One region of the Peribacillus sp. NPDC097284 genome, then DNA from elsewhere that is predicted to be linked to it. Evidence: a T-box and tRNA genes for the amino acid it is inferred to sense, from the RefSeq annotation. Region 1 holds a T-box; the other holds one or more tRNA genes.

Region 1 (11,490 bases):
ATAGTATTGTTTCATGATATAAGCCAAACTGATCAAAGCCGCCCCTACGAGCAAAATGGCCAAGGTCCCCATTTCGATATATAAAATAAATAAAATAATCCCGATTGGCATGGTCATGAGGCTTAAGAAACCGTCCCATAAAGCATCCTTTGTTTTCATCTCCATCTTTTTCCCATATAACAATGAATGGGAGACGGTGACAGCTAAATGATTGAATAAAAAATAAGAACACAGATAAACGACAATCAACAGAATGTCGAAAATATCAATACCGGAAGTGAAATCATGATCTCCACCTAAGCCATAATAGACCAGTCCACTCAATAGGCAAAATATAAATGACGTGATGGAATTAAGCGGAAACCGATACCAATCCTTTTTGGCTAATCGAAGCCTGACTATAATGAACATGAAGGTAACCTGTGTGACCAGAATTTCGATAGCTAATCCGAACACAAGAAAAACCGCGAGCGAAACGCCCTGTACGACTGTGATCGGGATATTGTTAATCATAATCGGCATCAAGGTCAATACACTTATGAGTACGAGAAAAGCAACAATGTCCCCCGTATTCCCACTCGTGATTGGCGGAAATACTTGAAAAGTCCCGACTAAACCAGCGGGTATAATAAGAAACCACATCACATAGACAGCCATTCTTTTTTTTCTAGAAATAATCATTTATTCTCCCCATCCCCATGAGTATCTTGACACATTAATCATACCAGTAATCAGTTACTTTAGCACTATACCCAAATTAAAAAACTTTAAAACTAATAGGTTAAAAGTCTTTGTTTCTTTGTTTTTGGAACCTAAAAAAACCCTTCTGTCTTAAAAGACAAAAGGGTATAAAGCTAAATATGATAGAAAAAATGGCTGCAATAAGTGGCACATGCTGATGATCACTCAGCACTGTATACAAATTTCCGGACAAGAGAAAGGAAATAGAGGGAACCCGTGATGACCAGTACTTCTCGTGCGTTTGTTCTTTGTTTGCCGATTATGATTGCTTTCTGCCAATCCTTCTCCAATTCCCGTTTCTCCTTAGAACAATGTTCATAAAGCGCTTCCGCGTTCGCTGCCCGTTCATGCTTGAATTCAGTAACGGTTATTTGGCTTGCTTCCGTGTCGAGTAGATGAAGCATTGTAGCATAATCCTTATCACGAAACGAACTGAATATAAACCGATAACTATGATCCGGATAGCGTGTCTTTAACGTGTCAAGTAGCACCTCAATACCGGCTGGATTATGCGCCCCATCAATGATGATCAACGGTTCATCGGAAATTATCTCAAAACGGCCATTCCACTGTGCTTCCCCTATCCCCTTCCGAATGCTTTGTTCATGGATGTCCTCTCTTACAATTGTAGCAGCTGCGATGGCCAGTGCCGCATTATTGATTTGATGGCGCCCTAGCATCTTTACCGCTATATTTTCGATGGTGGTATCCTTGAATGAAAAAGAGAAGCTTTGACCGAGTTCATCCTGCTTAATGGCATGTACATGAACGTCTTTATCGATTTGATAATAGGGAACGTCCATGGAACGTGCTTTATCTTCTATCACCTTTGCTGGCTCTTCGGTTGTCACTCCACTGATGATCGGTGCCCCTTTTTTAATGATCCCTGCCTTCTCAAAAGCAATTTCCCCTAGCGTATTACCGAGGATATTCGTATGCTCCAAAGAAATGGAGGTGATGATGGAAAGAAGTGGCTTGACGACATTGGTGGTATCGAGCCTTCCCCCAAGTCCCGTTTCCAGTAAAACCAAATCCGTGCCTTTTTTGCTAAAATAAGAAAAAGCCATCGCTGTCAGGATTTCAAATTGAGTGGGTCCATTTCCTTCACCATCCATCTCTTGTACGATTGGCCACAGTTCTTGAAATCCAGAGACAAAGTCCTCATCGCTGATTTCCTCCCGGTTTATCTTTACCTGCTCATTCAGTCGAATTAAGTATGGGGATGTGAAAGAAGCCACCCGTAGCCCTTCAGCTAAAAGGATTTCCTTTATGAATTGGAGCGTAGAACCTTTGCCATTGGACCCTGCAATATGTATATATTTAAGCCCTACATGGGGGTTTCCTAATTTAGCTAATAATGTTTCCATTCGTGACAAGCCAAAGTTCATACCTAATTGGACCTGTCTTTCTTCAAAAAATCGGTTGATTTCATTCATGTCCGTTACCATTTATCGATAAGCCTCCTCTTTCTTTATACCGCTCTTATGCGTTAAAATTATTTTATCAATATATTAACGATTTACCTAGATGAAAGGTAGTGATTGACCATGAAATCTTCTTCACTCCATTGTTGGATTGTCGTCAACGGCTATTTGCAACATGAAAAGTTTTCTAGCTTGGCTTTATTCATACAAGAGTCCGCTGAAAGAAAAGGGATATCGGCAACACTTGTCCGAAATTCCGACCTGGTTTCCGTTATTGAAAAGGGAACCCCGTATCTAAAAGGAACTGATGGAAAATTACCAGATTTCGTCCTGTTTATGGATAAGGATATTCATTTGGCACGCCATCTGGAACTGCTCGGCCTCCCCGTATATAACAGCAGCTCGGCCATCGATATATGCGATAGCAAGGCCAAAACGCATCAAGCTTTAGCGGGTCACGGCATCCCGATGCCAAAAACCCTGTTTCCCCCGTTTACTTATGAAGGAATAGAAAGAAAGAACCTGGATGCATTCAAAAAAATCGGCAATGAGCTTGGCTACCCCCTCGTTGTAAAAGAAGCATACGGTTCATTCGGGGAACAGGTGTATTTAATTCCTACGGAGGATGAATTTATGGAAACGGTGAAAAAGCTTGGGCACCGGCCTTTTATTATGCAGGAATTCATTGAGCATAGTAAAGGCCGGGATATCCGTGTCAATGTCGTCGGCAATCAAGTCATCGCTTCCATGCAACGGAAGTCCGAGCATGATTTCCGAGCAAACATGACAGCTGGTGGAACAGCCTTCCCCTACACACCCACCAAGGCAGAAAGTGATCTTGCCATCCGTTGCGCTACTCTATTGGGTGCGGATTTTGCCGGGGTAGATTTGCTGTTCGGAGAAGATGGCCCGCTATTATGTGAAGTGAACTCGAACTCGCACTTGCTTAATATTTACGAATGTACGGGCATTAATATTGCTGACAGCATGTTTGATTATGTGGTGGATGTATTCGAAAGAAAGGGATTCCAATGAAAAAGCATACAGGCTGGCTGATTTATAACCAAGAAGATGCCGCAAAAAACAGGGGATACATAGATTGGATGCTGGAAGAGGCCAAAAATCTCGACCTAGATTTGCGTTTATATTATCGCGACCACCTACAAATCGGTCACCGTTCGAATCAATTGTATGTCGTACATAAGCTCGAACCGATAGATTTGCCTGATTTTGCGATAGTCCGGACCATCGATCCTTTCTTCACCAAACAATTGGAAAGGCTACATATCACATGCTTCAACTCTTCTTTCATCTCGGAAATCGTGAATGACAAAGCAAAGACGCATCAATATGTGACTTCTATCGGCATTCCAATGTCAGATACAGTTTATTGCTATGGTAATCCCTCAACAAGCGATATGGAATTACCATTCATTGCGAAAGACGTTCATGGACGTGGTGGAAAACAGGTTTACTTGATTGAACATGAAAAAGACTTGAGAGAACTGCCTAACGCAAAATGGATCGTTCAAAAACCGGGTGTATTCGGAAAGGATATCCGTGTCTTTGTCATTGGGAACAGAATCATTGCAGCTGTCCTTAGAGAGTCCTCTTCTAACTTCAAGGCCAATTACACGTTAGGCGGATCTGCTTCGTTATATGAGCTGTCAGCTGCCGAACGGACACTTGTAGAACGGGTAATCGCTGCCTTTGACTTTGGCATGGTCGGGATCGATTTCATTTTCGCCGAAGATGGCAGCCTCATGCTCAATGAAATTGAAGATGTAGTGGGAAGCAGAACGTTAAGTGCGCTCAGTAATCTTAATATTGTAAAAGAGTATCTATTGTTTATAAAAGAGAAACTATCGGTTAAGTAACAAATAAAAGGATGAACCAGCTTCTTACATAGCCGGTTCATCCTTTTTTGTTTTTTTAAAGCTGTTTCAATTCATTGATTCTATGAATAACAGAATCACGTTTCTCACTATAGTCTTTTTCTTTGGCACGTTCTTCTTCAATGACACTTGCTGGCGCTTTTTTGACGAAGCCTTCGTTGCCTAGTTTTTTCTGTACGCGTTCTACTTCTTTATTAAGTTTGTCGAGTTCCTTTTCAAGACGTTTCACTTCTTCGTCGATATTGATCAGTCCTGTTAGTGGAAGGATCAGTTCAACACCCGTAACCACAGCTGTCATGGCTTGTGCTGGTTCTTCGACATCGATGCCGATTGTCAATTGTTCAGGATTACAGAAGCGCTCGATATAGCTGCTGTTTTTTTCTAATGTTTCTAAAATGGACTCATCTTTTGCTTTTAGAATCAAGTTGATTTTTTTGCTTAAAGGCGTGTTGACTTCAGAACGGATATTCCGGACTGAACGGATGATTTCAACAAGCAGTTTCATTTCCTCCGCTGCAGCTGTATCCGTTAACTCTTCCTTCACTTCAGGCCATGCAGCAACCGTGATTGATTCGCCTTGGTGCGGAAGGTTTTGCCAAATTTCTTCCGTTATGAACGGCATGAATGGGTGAAGCAATCTCATCGTGTTATCTAGCACGTATGCAAGAATCGAACGAGTCGTTTTCTTCGCCGCTTCGTCTTCGCCATATAGCGGAAGTTTAGCCATTTCAATATACCAGTCACAGAAATCATCCCAAATGAAATTATAAAGCACGCGACCCACTTCACCGAATTCATAACGGTCCGCAAGTCTTGTCACGTTTGAAATCGTTTCATTCAATCGAGTAAGGATCCATTTATCAGCAACGGACTTTTCACCGCTTAAATCGATTTCATCATAGGTCATGCCATTCATGTTCATTAAGGCAAAACGGGAGGCATTCCAGATCTTATTGGAGAAATTCCATACCGCTTCCACTTTTTCCGTGCTGTAACGAAGATCTTGCCCTGGTGAGCTTCCTGTTGAAAGGAAGTAACGTAGCGAATCTGCACCATATTGGTCGATGACATCCATTGGATCGACACCATTGCCAAGCGATTTACTCATCTTGCGTCCCTGTTCATCACGAACAAGACCATGGATCAGAACGTCTTCGAATGGGCGCTCTCCCGTAAATTCAAGCGCTTGGAAAATCATCCGTGATACCCAGAAGAAAATGATATCATATCCTGTTACAAGTGCTCCGGTCGGATAGTAACGTTTGAAATCGATGCTTTCCTTGTCCGGCCAGCCCATAGTCGAGAACGGCCATAGTGCGGAGCTGAACCACGTGTCCAGGACGTCTGTATCCTGTTCCCAGTTCTGTGCATCAGCAGGTGCTTCCTGTCCCACGTATACCTCGCCTGTCTCTTTATGGTACCAGGCCGGGATGCGGTGACCCCACCAAAGTTGACGGGAAATACACCAATCGCGGATATTTTCCATCCAGTGCAGATATGTTTTCTCGAAACGATCCGGAACGAAGTTGACCTTTTCATCCTCGGATTTCTTTTGAAGGTCAACCGATGCATCAGCAAGAGGCTGCATTTTAACGAACCATTGAGTAGAAAGATATGGTTCTACAACTGCTCCGCTACGCTCTGAATGGCCAACAGAGTGAAGGTGGTCTTCAATTTTGAAGAGTACTCCAGCTTCTTGCAAGTCTTTGACGATTTGCTTACGGCATTCGAAACGGTCCATTCCTTCATATTTACCGGCCTTCTCATTCATCGAACCATCTTCATGCATGACAAGGATGCGTTCTAGATTATGACGGTTTCCGATTTCAAAGTCATTAGGGTCATGAGCCGGTGTAATTTTAACGGCACCCGAACCGAAATCCATATCCACATAATCATCGCCAACGATCGGAATTTCACGACCTGTGATTGGCAGACGAACCATTTTCCCGATTAAATGCTTGTAACGGTCATCTTTAGGATGTACCGCAACTGCCGTATCACCAAGCATCGTTTCTGGACGGGTTGTCGCAATTTCAATTTCTCCCGATCCGTCAACTAGCGGGTATTTCATATGATAGAATGCACCTTGAATATCTTTGTAGATTACTTCGATATCAGAAATGGCCGTTTTCGTCGATGGGTCCCAGTTAATGATATATTCGCCACGATAAATCAATCCTTTTTTATAAAGGGTAACGAATACTTCATTGACCGCTTTAGAAAGACCTTCATCTAGCGTGAAGCGTTCGCGGGTATAGTCAAGGCCAAGACCAAGTTTTGCCCATTGTTCACGGATATGGCTTGCATATTCCTCTTTCCATTTCCATGTTTCTTCCACGAATTTCTCACGACCTAGGTCATAGCGGCTAACGCCTTCAGCACGAAGCTTTTGTTCCACTTTCGCCTGTGTTGCGATACCGGCATGGTCCATACCAGGAAGCCATAGCACGTCATATCCTTGCATACGCTTCATACGTGTCAAGATATCTTGTAGTGTTGTATCCCAAGCATGACCAAGATGTAGCTTACCTGTTACGTTTGGTGGAGGGATGACGATTGTATACGGTTCTTTTTTATCATCACCTGTTGTTTCAAAGTACTTCCCATCAAGCCACCATTTATAACGGCCTTTCTCTATCGTTTGCGGATCATATTTTGTTGGCATCGAAATTTGGTTTTCTTCCATGTTGTTTTCCTCCTTTTGGGCATAAAAAAAACTTCCATCATCATAAAAGGACGAAGGAAGTTGTTCGCGGTGCCACCTTTTTTCCGAAAAAGAAAGAAATCTTTTCTCGGCTCTCAAATCGGATAACGGCTCTTCACCGGCCTTCGCTACTAACTATTCACGAAGACTGCTCGCGGACGACTTCTGATGCTGCCTGCTTAGAAACCTCGCACCAATGGTTTCCTCTCTGAAAAGGGCATTTCATCTTACTATTTCCGGTCTTTACATTCATTTATATTCATATGTAAAATCATTAATTGCATATAGTATATAGTACAAAAAAAAGGGGGGTCGAGTCAATCATCTTTTCGTTTACTTTCGTAAGTATGGCCCTATTCACTAAGGGAGGCTCACAAGAACAGAGCGATCTTCCTATTATACCATCAACGTTTCATGATGTTCCGCATTTCTCACATGTTTCGCAGCCCTCCCATACAATAAAAGAAGTCCTACAAAGGAAGGTGCAATCTTGAGACGAAAATACTCACCTTATACGTTGCCACCTTGGATGAAAAAGTTCCGCGGTGTTTGTCAGCAATTCATTGTCCCCTTCATTGTTTTTCAAGGAATACGTACGTTAATATTTCCAACTTTCTTCGATATGCTCCTGTTGGTCGCCTTTATTTTCTTAGCCATGTCTTTATATTTAGAATGGATATAATTATTCCCCTACAACAAAAAAATATACATGATTGGATATTCATCCATTCATGTATATTTAGCTTGGGGGCGATTGTTCCTCTTTGGCCGCCTCGGCAGCCGCTTTTTTCTGTTTTTCGACTTCCTCGACCTTCATCACCATATATTCCACATTCTTCAAAAGCCAGAATTGTCGTTGCAACTTCGTGACATTATCCAGTTCCGTCCTTAGACCTTTACCCTCGGAATAGTTCTTCACCACATCCAGTGCTGATCCCGGGAAAGCCAAATAACTTTGCATCAGCAGCATTTCCTCTTCTTTCAAAGGAAAGAAACGAAGATAATTATAAAGCCAATCGACGCAATCATCACATTGGACTGGATAGGTCCTCGCCGTTTTGACGAGAAAAGGTAGTAAGTCAAAATGGGGAGGGGCCGTATTCGAATTCTCGAAATTGATAAAGTAACCATATCCTCGTTCATCATATACAAAGTGCTTCAATGAAACCTTTCCGTGGGTGAGGACGGTCCTTACTTTTTCACTTTCCTTTGTCTTTTCGAACCATGTTTCAAACTTTTTGATAGAGTAGTTCAATGCCTGGGTGATATCCGTAAAAAAGGTGCAGACCGACATCTCAAATGGAGACATATACCACTTTCTTTCACAGGTGACAATGTACTCCTCCATAAAGTCCTTCTGCGTATTCCACTCACTCAGCGTTCTTTCATAATGAGCTTCCCGCTCCTCTGTATCCACCTCTGTTTCTTTCACAGACAGTGTATGCATCCGTGCAAGTTCTCTGAACATTTGCTTATGTTTCTCATCACGTTCGCCATTTTCTTCATTATTCAACCAAGGCATCAGGTAATATAATCGGCCATTATGAAGCACAGCATAGCGCTGGTCCATCGTTTGGTAAATAGGCACAATTCGGTTATATCCCCGGTGATACAATGTTTGGATATTTCGGATAAAGTCCATTCCATTGTGGGGCGTAATCGATTTCAAGGCAAAGGTACCACGGTCGCTATACACTTTTTTCACTCGTCCAAAGTCCTCGATATATTGTACATAAAGCGCGTATTCTTTTAAGACATAGGCTGAATCACTATCCTGAATATTCTTTTGTTGATTCTCGTTTTCCCTCACGAGACTCACTCACTTTCTTTTTAAAAAAGCTCGCCAATCGTTTGAAATGCAAGATAAAGCAGGAGCAGAGCCAAGGCCCTGCTTTCTGCTTGTGATTAGTTTTTGTAAGCAATGGACTTTGGAATGTAAATGACTTGCCCTTCGGTAACGCTCTGATTGCCTTCTAGTTCATTACTAAGAAGCAAGGATTGTACCGTGACGCCATAACGCTGGGCCAGATCATCTATCGTTTCCCCCTGCTGTACAATACAGACCTTCATCCTGACCAATTCTTCTTCCTGCTTTCTTCCGAAAAGATCCATGATGGTGTGTTGCTTATCCGTATTATCCTGGTTTTCTTTTTCACCTTGTTCGGCATTTTGCTTTTTTCTGCCTTTATAATTTTTCATTTCTTTTGCCTGTTTTTCTGGTTTTTCTCTTCTTTTGAATAGATCGGTCAAAGATGAAAGGGATTCCGGATCCTTTTCGAGGCTTGAGGATTCATTCTCATCACTAAGATTGTCATCTTGCCTATTGACGATGACATCCTGTTCTTGATGAGGCGAACCCGGAATTTTAACCACTGGCACATTTTCCACATCGGTCAAATAAACGGAGCCTTCCTTTTCTTCTTCTATTTCAGCGACTTTTCTTTTCACTTCGGTTTCAATACGTTTTCCTTTTTTATCTTCTATCTCAGCCACTCTTCTTTTGACCTGTTCCTCGATGTTCCCTTTGTTCTCTGCATCTTTTTTTGCCTCGATTTCATCCACTCGCCTATTGACCTGTTCCTCGATACTTTCTCCTTTTCCTCCCTCTATCTCATCCACCCTTCTTTTAACCTGCTCTTCAATTCTTCCTCCTTTTTCTGTCTCAAACGATGCTGGCCACTTTTCCTTGGAAACAGGAGTCTCATTTTTCTCTTCCTCAATTTCAATTACTCTTCTTTTCACTTGCGTCTCTATGTCGTTATCCTGTCTGTTGACCTCGGCTTCCCACTGCATCTCCTCAGGAAATGGGGATACAGGAATTTCAAAAACAGGGGCGTTATGTTGATGGTTGCTTAGGTATACCGGTTCCTCTTCTTCATCCTCTTTTGCTTCCGCGACTCGTTTTGCTTCTGCGGAAAATGGCGTATATAGATCACTTTGCTCGTCATTGCGGAAGACATGATGGAAATCAGGGACGGGTGGTTCTGCAGCCGCATATGGAACGTATGATTCATTTTCGTCATCTGATTCCTCAAGAAACTCAGTCTCCTCGGTCTCTTGCTCTACTTCCATGCGCTCTTCCACATAGGAATCATTGTAAATACCGGTTATCAACAAATCCGCCTGTAATTTTAGGCAGTTATGTTCAGGCAGGGCATAGTCAAAACTCTGAATCGTGATATCGATTTCCTCCAATGAGGAGATTCGGTTATTCGGTATCGTTATATCAACCGGAAATCGGTGTGTGAATTCATTGAGACCATCTGGATGCCTCTCAACCTTTTGAACGGCTTTCGGCAAAAAGCTTTGAGGAAATTCCTCATAATCACCGTTTTGCGAGTCTTTGTATTCACCACTTAAATCTAATGAACCCCGGATAAACACATATTGATCGCTTTCCTGGATCGTCACATTTGGATCGAGGGATATGGAATAGAGCTCAGCCACTTCCTGTCCCTTATGAAACCAAACGGACTCTTCCAAAGAAAATCGCAAATACGATTCGTTTTCTTGCGACAAGACAACTCCTCCTTTCAGCTTCAGAAAAACAGTACCTATACCAATAACAATCTATGAGGAAAGGGAAATGATTATTCCTTTAATCAATGGGAAAAATGGATGAATGAATCGAACAAACGGTTGAACGGAGGGGGGAAATCATCACAAATAAAAAAGGGCTTCCCCGGAATGGGGAAACCCTTACGATTATTTTTTCAATGTAGCGAAAGCTTTTTCAGCTGCTGCGATTGTTTTTTCAATGTCTTCATCGCTATGAGCCGTTGATAGGAATAAGCCTTCGTATTGAGAAGGCGGAAGATAAATCCCTTGGTTCGCCATTTCCCGGTAGTACGATGCAAAAAACTCTAAATCAGATGTTTTGGCTGTATCATAGTTCACTACATCTTCATTTGTAAAGAAAAGTCCGATCATGGAACCGGCACGGTTAAATGTATAGGGAATGCCATATTGTTTCGCCGCTTCTCCGATTCCTTTTTCAAGCATATCGCCTTTACGGGTAAACTCATCATACGATTCAGGTGTCAATTGACTCAGGGTTTCAAGTCCTGCTGTCATTGCAAGCGGGTTACCAGATAATGTACCTGCTTGATAAATATTACCGCTTGGCGCTACTTGCTCCATGATTTTACGTTTGCCGCCGAAAGCTCCGACAGGTAAACCGCCGCCGATCACTTTACCTAGGCAAGTCAAGTCCGGATCAACCCCGAAATAGCCTTGAGCACAGTTATAACCTACTCGGAAGCCTGTCATGACTTCATCAAAGATCAATAAGGATCCGTATTGGGTCGTCAAGTCACGTAGTCCTTCAAGGAAACCAGGTTGTGGCGGTACGACTCCCATATTCCCTGCAACCGGCTCGACGATTATACAGGCGATATCTTCACCAAACTGTTCGAACGCGTATTTAGTGGCTGCAAGATCATTATATGGTACCGTGATGGTATTCTTTGCAATTCCTTCAGGCACTCCTGGACTATCAGGTAAGCCGAGCGTAGCCACACCAGAGCCGGCCTTAATCAGCAAGGAATCACCATGTCCATGATAAGACCCTTCAAATTTCAGGATTTTATCGCGGCCTGTATAGCCACGCGCCAATCTCAATGCACTCATCGTAGCTTCTGTTCCTGAAGAAACCATTCGGATCATTTCGATTGAAGGGACCCTCTCGATGACTAGCTTAGCCAGTTCATTTTCAATCAGTGTA
Region 2 (11,490 bases), on a different contig from region 1:
TTTCATATACAGTCCATGTTCCATCTTCCAATTGATACAATAAATGAATTCTTTTGACATCTTCTTCATGGCTTACATCAAGCATGCTTAATTGACCTAAAACATCCGAATGTTCGTTATCAGATAGATCTTGTGCAATCGTTATATGTGGAACGAAAGCATGTTCTGTTTCATTTTTGAAGAAATTCTCATCATGAAGCATTTCGTGTAAGTCTTCAAGTTCCTTTGACAGCTCCACTTTAAAATAAATGGTGTTGCTGACGGGTTGGAAGGATTTCGCTTTCGTCACATTTAAGGAGAAAGGCTGGAACTTCCGTGCAATGTCTTTCAAGCGTTCTGCGATTGCTGAAATTTCCGTTTCAGTCGCTTCAAACGGTTGTTTAAGTGTGAGATGTGGTGGAATGAATGCGTACTTTGTGTCATACCGTTTCCGGTAGGAGTTTGCTAAATCTTGAAGTTTTTTTGAAGGGAAAATTGCAACACCATATTTCATATTGTTACCTCCTAAGATTATAATTTAATTTTTCGAAAACTCTAGTCCAAATGCATTTTTTTACCATTCTAACCGAGGTTAAAACATTTCTAGAAGGGCCCTTTTTAAATCTGCCTGCCAAAACTTCCACGTATGATTCCCTTCAAATTCTTCATAGAAGCAAGGGAATCCTTTTTGTTTTAACAATTTATGCAGTTCCCGGTTGGGTTCTATGAAATTTGCCCGGTTCCCATCTGTAGTGGGAACGTCAGTCTCTTCGGTTCCAATCACATGATACAGTTCGAGGAGATGAGGATTCTCAAAACTACGGACAGCATTCATCACTTCTTCATTGGCAAGCGGAGACTGCATGATGCATTTACCGAATGTATGTGGATATTTAAGTGCAGCGAGCAGGGAAACCGTGCCACCAAGAGAATCCCCCATTAATGCCCGGCCATGTCCCATTTGATAGGTTGGGAATTCCTCATCTAAAAATGGAACAAGTTCATGGGCCAGAAATCGTATGTAGGCTTCGTGCTGTTCACCATCAGGATGATATTTCCGTCTACGGTCAAACCGATCTTTATAGGGAATGCCGACGATTATAATATTCTCAATCTCGCCATTTCCTAAAAGTTCATCAGTCACACGACCTATTCGACCCATTTGAAAATAATCTCGACCATCTTGAGCTATGACAAGCGTATATTTATAAAGTGGTGAAAAATTAGCCGGTAAATATACAAGTAGCTCTAATTCCTCAGATAACGCCTCACTTCTAAACATATATTCTTTTATCGTGCCTTTGCGTAAACTCATTTACCGCACCTCTATGAATTTATAATGAAAATAATGTTCTTAGTTATTTTAGCATAGCCATCCTTCTTTTTCCTGTCTGAAGGATATAGAAAAGTGATTTTTCTTTTATTTTCCAAATATTTAGAATATTTAATGGTATAATGGAAAGATATCAAAAAAAGGGGAGGCAGATAAAATGGCAGATGTACGCGTCCATAGCAGGGAAGTTACAAGAGCGGCTAAACAAACATTACTAGATCGTGGTGTAAGTGTGGAGGCTATTGCAGAGATTGTCTTTGAACTACAATTCCCTTATAAAGCTGATTTGAAATTAGAGGAATGTATTAGAAGTGTTGAAAGGGTGCTTTTAAAGAGAGAAATTCAACATGCCATTTTAGTTGGTGTTGAACTTGATCGACTGGCAGAACAAAAGAAGCTATCGGAACCGCTTCAATCCATTGTCGAATCGGATGAAGGTCTGTTTGGAGTGGATGAAACGATTGCCTTTGGTGCCGTACTTGGTTATGGAAGCATTGCCGTGACAACCTTTGGACATTTGGATAAGAATAAAATAGGCGTCATTCACGAATTGGATAAGAAGCAAGAGGGAGTCGTGCATACCTTCCTCGATGATATTGTTGCAAGCATTGCAGCAAGCGCTGCCTCAAGATTGGCACACCGTCTAAGAGATGATGAAGAATCTTTAACTGAACAAGAAAAGGATATACAGGAAGAAGAGGAATTAATCGGATAAGTTTGGAACAATCAATGATGCGTTAGGTAGTAATCGGGATTATCCTGACCTATCATACCTGGACTTAATAAGGCGGGCAGAGAGGATGTTTTCTATTTTAAACGTTCGTTTTGTCCGCCGAAGAAAGCAAAAGGCACGGATATAACCTGAATATACTTCAAGAACTTCAATTCTGCGCTGTGTAATCTTTCCATTTTCAGATAGGTAAATGATTTCTAAAGGAACCTTTTCATCCATATGTTTCCGAATGATATATTTCATTCCGCTGGCCTCCGTTTCTATCTTTCTTGTTTATATTATATGCGAACGTACGTTTGTTATGCAAGGAAATAAAGAACATTTGTTCTTGTCTTGTTCCATATCTTTTATTTAAAGGCAAACGCTAAACTTTTTTTAAATAATTCGTTGACTTTTGTCGAAAAGAACTTATAATAAATTATGTACTTAAGTAACAGAGCAAGCCAACTATTACATACGACTTGTTAGCTCAGTGGGAGAGCACTTCCTTGACAGGGAAGGGGTCGTGGGTTCGAATCCCTCACAGGTCATCCAACGGCGTAAGCATTGTACAATCAATGTTTTCGCCGTTTTTTATTATGGTTTTACTGGATGATACTGAGAAACATATAGGATTCTTTTTAGAGTTCTACTGGTGGGGATGAGCTCCTCTTTCCTTCATTAATGGTGAACCGGGGAATGTAGCCATAACTAAATATTGAAAAGTGTGGTTATTGGAATAAATGGCAGGTTATAAATAAGTGTAAATCGTTGTTTTTCGCTTATATGAAGCATAGAATGAAATATCTAACGATTAATGTGTACAAAAAGAAATGAAATGTTTGTTCTTTTTTCTAAAATTTTTAATGGGAGTTTGTATAAATGAGTAAACAAATTTTTTTAGATCTTCAGGGAATTGTACATCCAAGTAATGTGAGAATGAATGAACCGCTACATCAATATACGTTTACAAAAACAGGTGGCAAGGCAGATTTCTTCGTAATGCCTACAAACTATCAAGAAGTCCAAGCGATATATGTTTATGCGCTTAACAACCATTTACCCTTAACCATCGTGGGGAATGGTTCTAATATGATTATTAAAGATGGGGGCATACGAGGTATCGTCATGACCCTTATTGATATAGCAAGCATGGAATTGGAGGGTAATAAGCTCACCGTTCAAAGTGGTGCTGCTATCATTCAAGCCTCTCGATACGCGTTACAAAATAGTCTAACTGGTTTAGAGTTTGCTTGCGGGATCCCCGGTTCTGTTGGAGGGGCTTTATATATGAATGCAGGGGCATATGGTGGAGAAGTTTCAGATGTACTACAGGAAGCCCTGGTCATCACCCGTTCTGGAGATTTGCAGACTTTGAAAAAGGATGAATTAGAACTGGGCTATCGTTCTAGCCGCTTTTCAAAAGAAAAACTACTGGTATTAGAAGCTACCTTCTTATTAAGAAAGGGAGAATACGAAGACATTAAAAGTAAAATGGATGATTTTACTTTCCAGAGGGAATCTAAACAACCGCTTGAATTTCCGTCTTGTGGAAGTGTCTTCAAACGTCCGCCTGGACACTTTGCAGGTAAATTAATCCAGGATAGCGGTTTGCAAGGAAAGCAAATCGGTGGAGCTCAAGTTTCCACTAAACATGCTGGATTTATCGTAAATGTTGGTTCCGCAACAGCCACCGATTATTTGGAACTCATTCAATATGTTCAAGACACCGTTAAAAGGAAATTCGACGTGGAGCTTGAAACCGAAGTGAAAATAATTGGAGAAGACTAATATCCTAAAAAAGACTTTCGTTCATTAGAAAGTCTTTTTTTCTTTTTATCAGATCCCAGGATGAAATTTAAAAAGGCACTTAAAGATAAAAGTGTACGAGTTACCAAAAGGGGGAAGTATACCTTTAAGTTAAGGGGAACAAGTTATAGAAGGAGAGGGATATATGCGCTTAGAAGGAAAGAAAGTAATCAGTCTTGTGCATCATGATTTCGAGGATTTGGAGCTTTGGTATCCGATTTTAAGATTGAGGGAAGAAGGGGCCATCGTCCATCTTGCCGGAGAAAAGGCAAATGAGACGTATATTGGTAAATATGGTGTGCCAGCCGATTCAGATTTTGATTATGGCAGCATCAAAGCGGAAGACTATGATGCGATTCTTGTTCCAGGAGGCTGGGCACCTGATAAGATTCGTCGGTTTCCTGAAGTAATTTCTCTGATTCAGAGTATGGAAGAAAGCAAGAAGCCGATTGGCCAAATATGCCATGCGGGTTGGGTCTTGGTTTCGGCAGGAATTTTGCAAGGGAAGAAGGTGACAAGTACGCCCGGAATCAAAGATGATATGGAGAATGCCGGGGCACATTGGATGGACGAACCTGTTGTGGTGGACGGAAACCTGGTATCGAGCAGACGTCCACCGGATCTTCCCGATTATTTACGGGAATTGATTCGGGTAATTGAAGAGAAATGAAACAAAAAAGTGGTTTTTCCTGAGGGAGAAATCACTTTTTGTTTCATATAAACTTATTAATTTATGTGATTCAAATTTGTTTTCAAGAAATTTTCGATTACATGGGCCGATACCCCTAATGAAGGGGAATAGGAAGATAAATCAGAAAAGCTGATATGCAATTTTTCTTGATTGAACTGGAGGGCATGGCTTTCAACTACCTTCACTATGGAATCCCTTAACCAGTCCTTGGCCATAGCTAGGCGGTTTCCGATAATAATCTGCTGAGGGTTGAAGGTATTGGAAATATTGCTAATGCCAATCCCAAGATATTGTCCAATTTCTTTGAAAAGGTCACGGATTCCTTCATTATGGCTTGCCTGATCAACCAATGATTCAAGCGTGGTTTCTTCCAACTGGAAAAGTGATGATGCCCGTTCAATCAATGCTTTTTCGGATGCGTATAATTCCCAGCAACCCTTGCTTCCACATTTGCAGGGCTTTCCATGAACGTCAATGATCATGTGGCCCATTTCTCCGGAAAATCCATTCGCTCCGCGGTACAGTTCATTTTGGAGGATAATGCCGACCCCAATGCCCATACCCGCGCTTACGTAAACAAGATGTTCATGGCCTTTGCCGGCGCCAAATTTCTTTTCTCCATAGGCCCCGGCATTTGCTTCGTTTTCTATGATGACAGGGAGACCAAACTCTTCTTCCATGTCTTTTTTTAGGTCAACATTCTTCCAACCTAAGTTCGGAGCAAGCAAAATTTCCCCTTTGTTATTAACGATTCCAGGAATACCAATTCCGATTCCTACCACTCCGTAATAGCTTTCGGGGGCAGTTTTTATTAAAGATTGAATCATTTCTTTCATACGATCAAAAGTTTCTTGGTAGTTTGCATTATTCGTATTCCTACTAATTTCCCCTATAATGTCACCATTGAGATCAGTAAGTATACCTAACATATAATTTACTCCAAGATCTATTCCAATCGAGTAGCCGGCCTTTTCTTGAAACAACAACAGGACTGGACGTCTTCCACCGCTAGACTCTCCTGGCCCTGATTCAATGCAAAGATTAGCTTCCAATAATTCATTGACGAGAGAAGAAACAGTCCCCTTAGTGAGTCCGAGATGCTGAGAGATATCTGCCCGAGATATCGGTGCACATTCCAGGATGGTTTCTAAAATGGCCTGCTTGTTATTCACTTTCATTAGTTGCTGGCTCCAGGTCATCTTTCTACCTCCTTTTAATAATAATGGATTTTAGGTAAGTTTTATTATAACAAAAAAATTCAAAAAAACTTAGTATATTCATTAGACAAACTAAGTTTTTGCTGGTATTATTATTTTTATAAATTATGAAAGCGATTCCAATTTAATTTTATCTGAGGAGGAAATATAACTATGAGTTATTTTGAAACAATCAATCAAGTAAAATATGAAGGTTCAGAATCTTCGAATCCATTCGCCTTTAAATATTACAACCCGAAAGAAATGATTAACGGAAAGACGATGGAAGAGTTTTTGCGCTTTGCCGTCTCTTACTGGCATACATTCACTGCAGATGGTACAGATCCATTTGGACAACCAACAATGCTCCGTCCATATAATAAATTTACGGGAATGGACCTAGCAAAGGCACGTGTGGAAGCTTCCTTTGAATTTTTTGAAAAAATGGACGTTCCATTCTTCTGTTTCCATGATGTCGACGTCGCTCCTGAAGGAGACACATTGAGGGAGACAAATAAGAACATGGATGAAATTGTGGCCATGATCAAGGAATACTTGAAGACTAGCAAGACGAAATTACTTTGGAATACGGCGAATATGTTCTCTAATCCTCGCTGGGTTCACGGTGCAGCAACTTCACCGAATGCGGATGTATTTGCCTATGCGGCTGCGAAAGTGAAGAAAGGATTGGAAGTAGGGAAGGAGTTAGGTTCAGAAAATTATGTATTCTGGGGCGGACGTGAAGGCTACGATACGCTTCTTAATACGAATATGAAGTTAGAACTGGATAACTTGGCCCGCTTCTTCCATATGGCCCTGGATTACTCCAAAGAGATTGGTTTCGATGCCCAGTTCTTGATTGAACCAAAACCAAAGGAACCGACGAAGCACCAATATGACTTCGATGTCGCAACGGGTCTTTCTTTTCTACAGACGTATGGCTTGAAGGATCATTTCAAATTCAATATCGAGGCAAACCATGCAATATTGGCAGGCCATACATTCGAACATGAATTGCATGTTGCCCGTACTCACGGGATGCTTGGTTCCGTCGATGCAAACCAAGGTGATACGTTGCTTGGATGGGATACGGATGAATTCCCGACTGACTTGTATTCAACGACGTTGGCGATGTACGAAATCCTTAAAAATGAGGGTCTTGGAACAGGCGGTCTGAATTTTGATGCGAAAGTAAGACGGGGATCTTTCGATTACGAAGATTTATTCCATGCGCATATTGCTGGAATGGATAGCTTTGCGATTGGTACTAAGGTTGCGAAAAAGTTACTTGAAGACAAAGTATTGGAAGATTTCATTGCGGATCGTTACAGCAGTTACACCGCCGGAATCGGCTTGGAAATTGTTGAAGGGAAAACAGATTTTCGTAAGTTGGAAGACTATGCACTGGGTCTTGATGAAATCCAAAATAAATCGGGCAGACAAGAATACTTAAAAGGCATATTGAACAAATACATTCTTAAAGCAATTGCAGAATAAAAGGTGAATGGAGGGAGGAACTAGCATACGATTTATGATTGGATTCATGTATAGTCATATCTTCTAATTCAAGTAGAGGGGGTTATGGAGAAGGAGTTTAATTGGTGAAAGAAAAGAAACTGCTGGAATTACCTTGGCTTTTTTCTTTTACGGGTTTATTCTAACTCTATGAAACTATGAAAAAAAATCGTAACTCACTTTATATTTTTTCACTTACACTAGTAGCGGCACTTGGTGGATTGCTATTTGGATATGATACGGCTGTAATATCCGGGGCGGAAAAATCCCTAGAAGCCTACTTCATTACGAGTTTAGGTCTCGGGTCTTTAGCCCACGGGGCAACGACCTCAAGTGCATTGATTGGGTGTATCATCGGAGGTTTGCTGTCCGGGATGATCTCAAGTAGACTCGGGCGTAAGAATTCATTAATCCTAGCTTCTCTGTTATTCTTTTTTTCTGCTTTAGGGTCCGCTTATCCGGAGTTTTTATTTTTCACAAAAGGCGAACCGACGCTAGCGTTATTGCTCACGTTTAACGTATATCGGATTATAGGCGGCATTGGAGTGGGTTTGGCTTCAGCAATCGTCCCTATGTATATAGGGGAGATTGCTCCTGCTGATATCCGAGGTAAATTGGTATCCTTTAATCAATTTGCCATCATTCTTGGGATGTTAGTCGTGTACTTCGTTAACTGGGCCATCGCTAATGGGCAATCAGTAGAATGGATCAATGACATCGGTTGGAGATACATGTTCGCTTCGGAAGCAATTCCGGCTCTATTGTTTGGTCTACTCCTGATATTTGTTCCAGAAACACCACGATATCTAGCGTTGAAACATCAAAATGATAAAGCACTGGCAATATTAACAAAGATTAATGGAGCTGTTGAGGCAAAGTCCATTTTTAATGATATTAAACAAACGGTGAATGTATCCAGTGGGAAATTATTATCTTACGGTAAACTAGTAATCGTCATAGGCATTCTCCTATCTGTTTTCCAACAATTTGTCGGCATTAATGTTGCTTTGTATTATGCTCCGCGCATTTTTGAAAGCATGGGAGCAGGAAAAGATGCTTCGATGATGCAAACCATCATTATGGGAATTGTAAACGTTATCTTTACTGTTATTGCCATCATGAACGTGGATAAATGGGGACGAAAACCATTACTCGTAGTCGGTTCCATAGGAATGGCCATAGGAATGTTTGGAGTAGCAGGAATAGCGTACGCCAATGTGATTGGGATTAGCACGTTAGTATTCATTATTGTATATACGGCTTCATTCATGATGTCGTGGGGACCTATTTGCTGGGTATTGATTTCAGAAATATTCCCGAACAAAATTCGAGGCCAGGCCGTTGCCATCGCTGTTGCAGCCCAATGGATCGCCAATTACTTAATATCTGCCACATATCCTATGATGATGGAGTACAGTGGTGCTTTAACATATGGGTTCTATGGTTTAATGAGTGTTCTTTCGGCCATTTTCGTATGGAAGTTCATACCGGAAACGAAAGGAAAGACGTTGGAGGATATGGAAAATATCTGGACGAAATCGGCTTGACAATAAAGAATACGTTTCATTATGATGTGCTGGGTCCCAAAAGGATTTCCAGCACATTTTTCTAAATTGAGTAGAGGATGGTGGAACATGAAATATGTCATCGGCGTGGATTTAGGGACGAGTGCGGTAAAGGTTTTATTGATGAATCAACAAGGAAAGGTGTGCGACGAGATTTCAAAGTCATACCCCCTCATACAGGTACAACCAGGGTTCAATGAACAAGATCCCAAGGGATGGGTTGATAAGACGACAGAAGCGCTCAGTGAGTTAGTCAGGAAATTCGATGGGGACACAAATGACATTGAAGGAATTAGTTTTTCCGGGCAAATGCACGGTCTTGTTTTATTGGACCAAGAGGGGAATGTCCTTCGAAATGCGATTCTATGGAATGATACAAGAACAACGGAACAATGCCGTCAAATTTATGAATGTATTGGCGAGAAAAGGCTATTGGAAATCACAAAAAATCAGGCGCTTGAAGGATTTACCCTACCGAAATTGCTTTGGGTCAAGCAATATGAACCGGAAATCTATCATCAAGCAGATGTCTTCCTGCTACCAAAAGACTATGTTCGTTATGCGATGACAGGAAAAATACATAGTGAATATTCCGATGCTGCCGGAACTCTTCTAATGGATGTGGCAAAAAAACAATGGAGCGGTGAAATCTGTGAACTTGTCGGTGTCGACGTAACACTATGTCCGCCTTTGGTAGAATCGAGTGAGTGTGTCGGAGAAATCACAGCAGACTTTTCAGTCCAAACGGGTTTGGCGAAAAAAACAAAAGTGTTTGCCGGAGGGGCCGACAATGCATGTGGTGCAATCGGGTCGGGCATCCTTTCCGAGGGGAAAACGCTTTGCAGTATCGGTACTTCTGGTGTGGTTCTCTCCTATGAAGAAAAGAATGACCGTGATTTTGGAGGAAAAGTTCATTATTTTAATCATGGTGAAGAAAATACTTTTTACACAATGGGTGTGACCTTATCTGCAGGGCATAGCTTAAGCTGGTTTAAGGATACTTTTGCAAGTGGGGAAGAATTCGATACGGTTCTGGAGGGTGTTGCTAACGTTCCAATAGGGGCAAATGGTCTATTATTTACCCCATATATATCGGGCGAGAGGACACCATATCCCGATGCGACCATTCGTGGAAGCTTTATTGGCATGGATTCTTCTCATAAGCGAATTGATTTTGCTAGGGCTGTCCTTGAAGGCATTACTTTCTCTTTGAATGAATCCATCGACATATTCAGAAAAAACGGGAAGTTGATCGATACGGTCATATCCATTGGTGGAGGAGCAAAAAATGAAACGTGGCTACAAATGCAGGCTGATGTTTTCAATGCGACTATCGTTAAATTATCAAGTGAACAGGGCCCGGCAGTTGGTGCTGCAATGCTTGCTGCATATGGTAGCGGCTGGTATGATTCGTTGCAAGCATGTGCAGAGGTATTCATTTCAGAAGAAAAGTCCTATAAGCCGATAACGGCTAATGTCGAAAAGTATGCCTTGCTATTTGATGTGTACAAAAAGGTATATAATCAGACAAAGGAACTGAATGAAGAGCTGAAGATTTTCCGCAATCATTAGTCCAGAATGAGCGAACGAGGTCAATTCTTCCAGGAAGAGGTATTCTTTCGCTTTATATAGAAGAAAAAATGAATAATCCTGAAAGAAGTAGCTGTCATTTGATAGCTACTTCTTTTTATGTGAAAGGATGGATATGTTTACATGGTATTGAAGCATCTTCCTACCCCCATACTACTATGGAAAATGAATACCGGAGGTCTGTCTTGAGAAAGATTTGGGGAATTTTCATAGATGATATAAAAAGTATTTATAAAAATTTATTTGTGTGTATCGTTATCATTTTTCTTATGTTGATTCCTTCCATTTACGCTTGGTTTAATATTGTTGCTTCTTGGGACCCATACGCAAATACGGGAGGAATCCTCGTAGGGGTTGCCAATAACGATAGGGGAGCGGAGTTGAATGGTGAATCGATAAATATAGGAGAAGAAGTGGTGCAAGGGTTAAAGGGAAATTCAGACCTTGGCTGGAGATTCACGACGGAGGAGGAAGCAATTTCAAAAGTGAAGAATGGGGATTACTACGCATCTATCATCATTCCAGAAAACTTCTCTGAGCATATAGCGACCATCATGACGGAGGATCCCATCAAGGCCGAAATCGATTATTACGTAAACGAAAAAATCAATAGCATCGCACCGAAAATGACGGCGGCAGGAGCCAATAGCATTGTGGACAATGTCAGCAAAAGCTTCGTTAAGACGGCCAGTGGAAGTATACTCTCCATTTTTAATGAACTGGGAATCACGTTGCAAAACGAGCTTCCGACGATCCAAAAAATGAAGAATATGGTGTACGTTTTAGAAGGGGAGTTGCCCGAGCTTGAACAAAGTATTAACACAGTCCATAAGCATGTGACTAAAGCTGAGGACATAATTGTAAAGGTCAACGATAGTCTGAAAGCGGTAGAAAATATTACATCACAAAAAGAACAAATGGTATCCAATGTTTCCGTTTATGTTGATTCAGCCCAAGCGGCTTTTCATGCCATTAATCCACTCCTAGAAGATGACCTTGCAATAGTAAGGAGTGATAATGAATCGGTTATAGGAATAGCCGACCGATTGAAGGAGCAAGGTTTAACCGACGATGAAGTATATGAACTGACAGAAGAAGGA

The links. A T-box is a leader RNA that pairs with one kind of tRNA and senses whether it is charged. The one in region 1 lies ahead of ACIQXU_RS02200 (valine--tRNA ligase), so its partner is inferred to be a tRNA-Val.
Region 2: it has a tRNA-Val gene. The T-box ahead of ACIQXU_RS02200 (valine--tRNA ligase) is inferred to sense a tRNA for this amino acid. The anticodon was not compared.

Annotation. Positions count from the first base shown of each region.
Region 1 covers NZ_JBIWCZ010000001.1:421,295-432,784, forward strand. The annotation lists gene ACIQXU_RS02180 (sensor domain-containing diguanylate cyclase) at 1-681, opposite strand, end outside; gene ACIQXU_RS02185 (bifunctional folylpolyglutamate synthase/dihydrofolate synthase) at 903-2,189, opposite strand; gene ACIQXU_RS02190 (ATP-grasp domain-containing protein) at 2,289-3,200, shown strand; gene ACIQXU_RS02195 (ATP-grasp domain-containing protein) at 3,197-4,042, shown strand; gene ACIQXU_RS02200 (valine--tRNA ligase) at 4,098-6,749, opposite strand; T-box leader at 6,793-7,020, opposite strand; gene ACIQXU_RS02205 (hypothetical protein) at 7,297-7,449, shown strand; gene ysxE (spore coat protein YsxE) at 7,507-8,577, opposite strand; gene ACIQXU_RS02215 (LysM peptidoglycan-binding domain-containing protein) at 8,673-10,286, opposite strand; gene hemL (glutamate-1-semialdehyde 2,1-aminomutase) at 10,473-11,490, opposite strand, start outside.
Region 2 covers NZ_JBIWCZ010000002.1:34,325-45,814, forward strand. The annotation lists gene ACIQXU_RS05910 (YjcG family protein) at 1-493, opposite strand, end outside; gene ACIQXU_RS05915 (alpha/beta hydrolase) at 572-1,294, opposite strand; gene ACIQXU_RS05920 (phosphatidylglycerophosphatase A family protein) at 1,470-2,027, shown strand; gene ACIQXU_RS05925 (hypothetical protein) at 2,067-2,288, opposite strand; tRNA gene ACIQXU_RS05930 (tRNA-Val) at 2,504-2,575, shown strand; gene murB (UDP-N-acetylmuramate dehydrogenase) at 2,907-3,815, shown strand; gene ACIQXU_RS05940 (type 1 glutamine amidotransferase domain-containing protein) at 3,979-4,503, shown strand; gene ACIQXU_RS05945 (ROK family transcriptional regulator) at 4,560-5,723, opposite strand; gene xylA (xylose isomerase) at 5,895-7,217, shown strand; gene xylE (D-xylose transporter XylE) at 7,394-8,782, shown strand; gene xylB (xylulokinase) at 8,870-10,372, shown strand; gene ACIQXU_RS05965 (YhgE/Pip family protein) at 10,576-11,490, shown strand, end outside.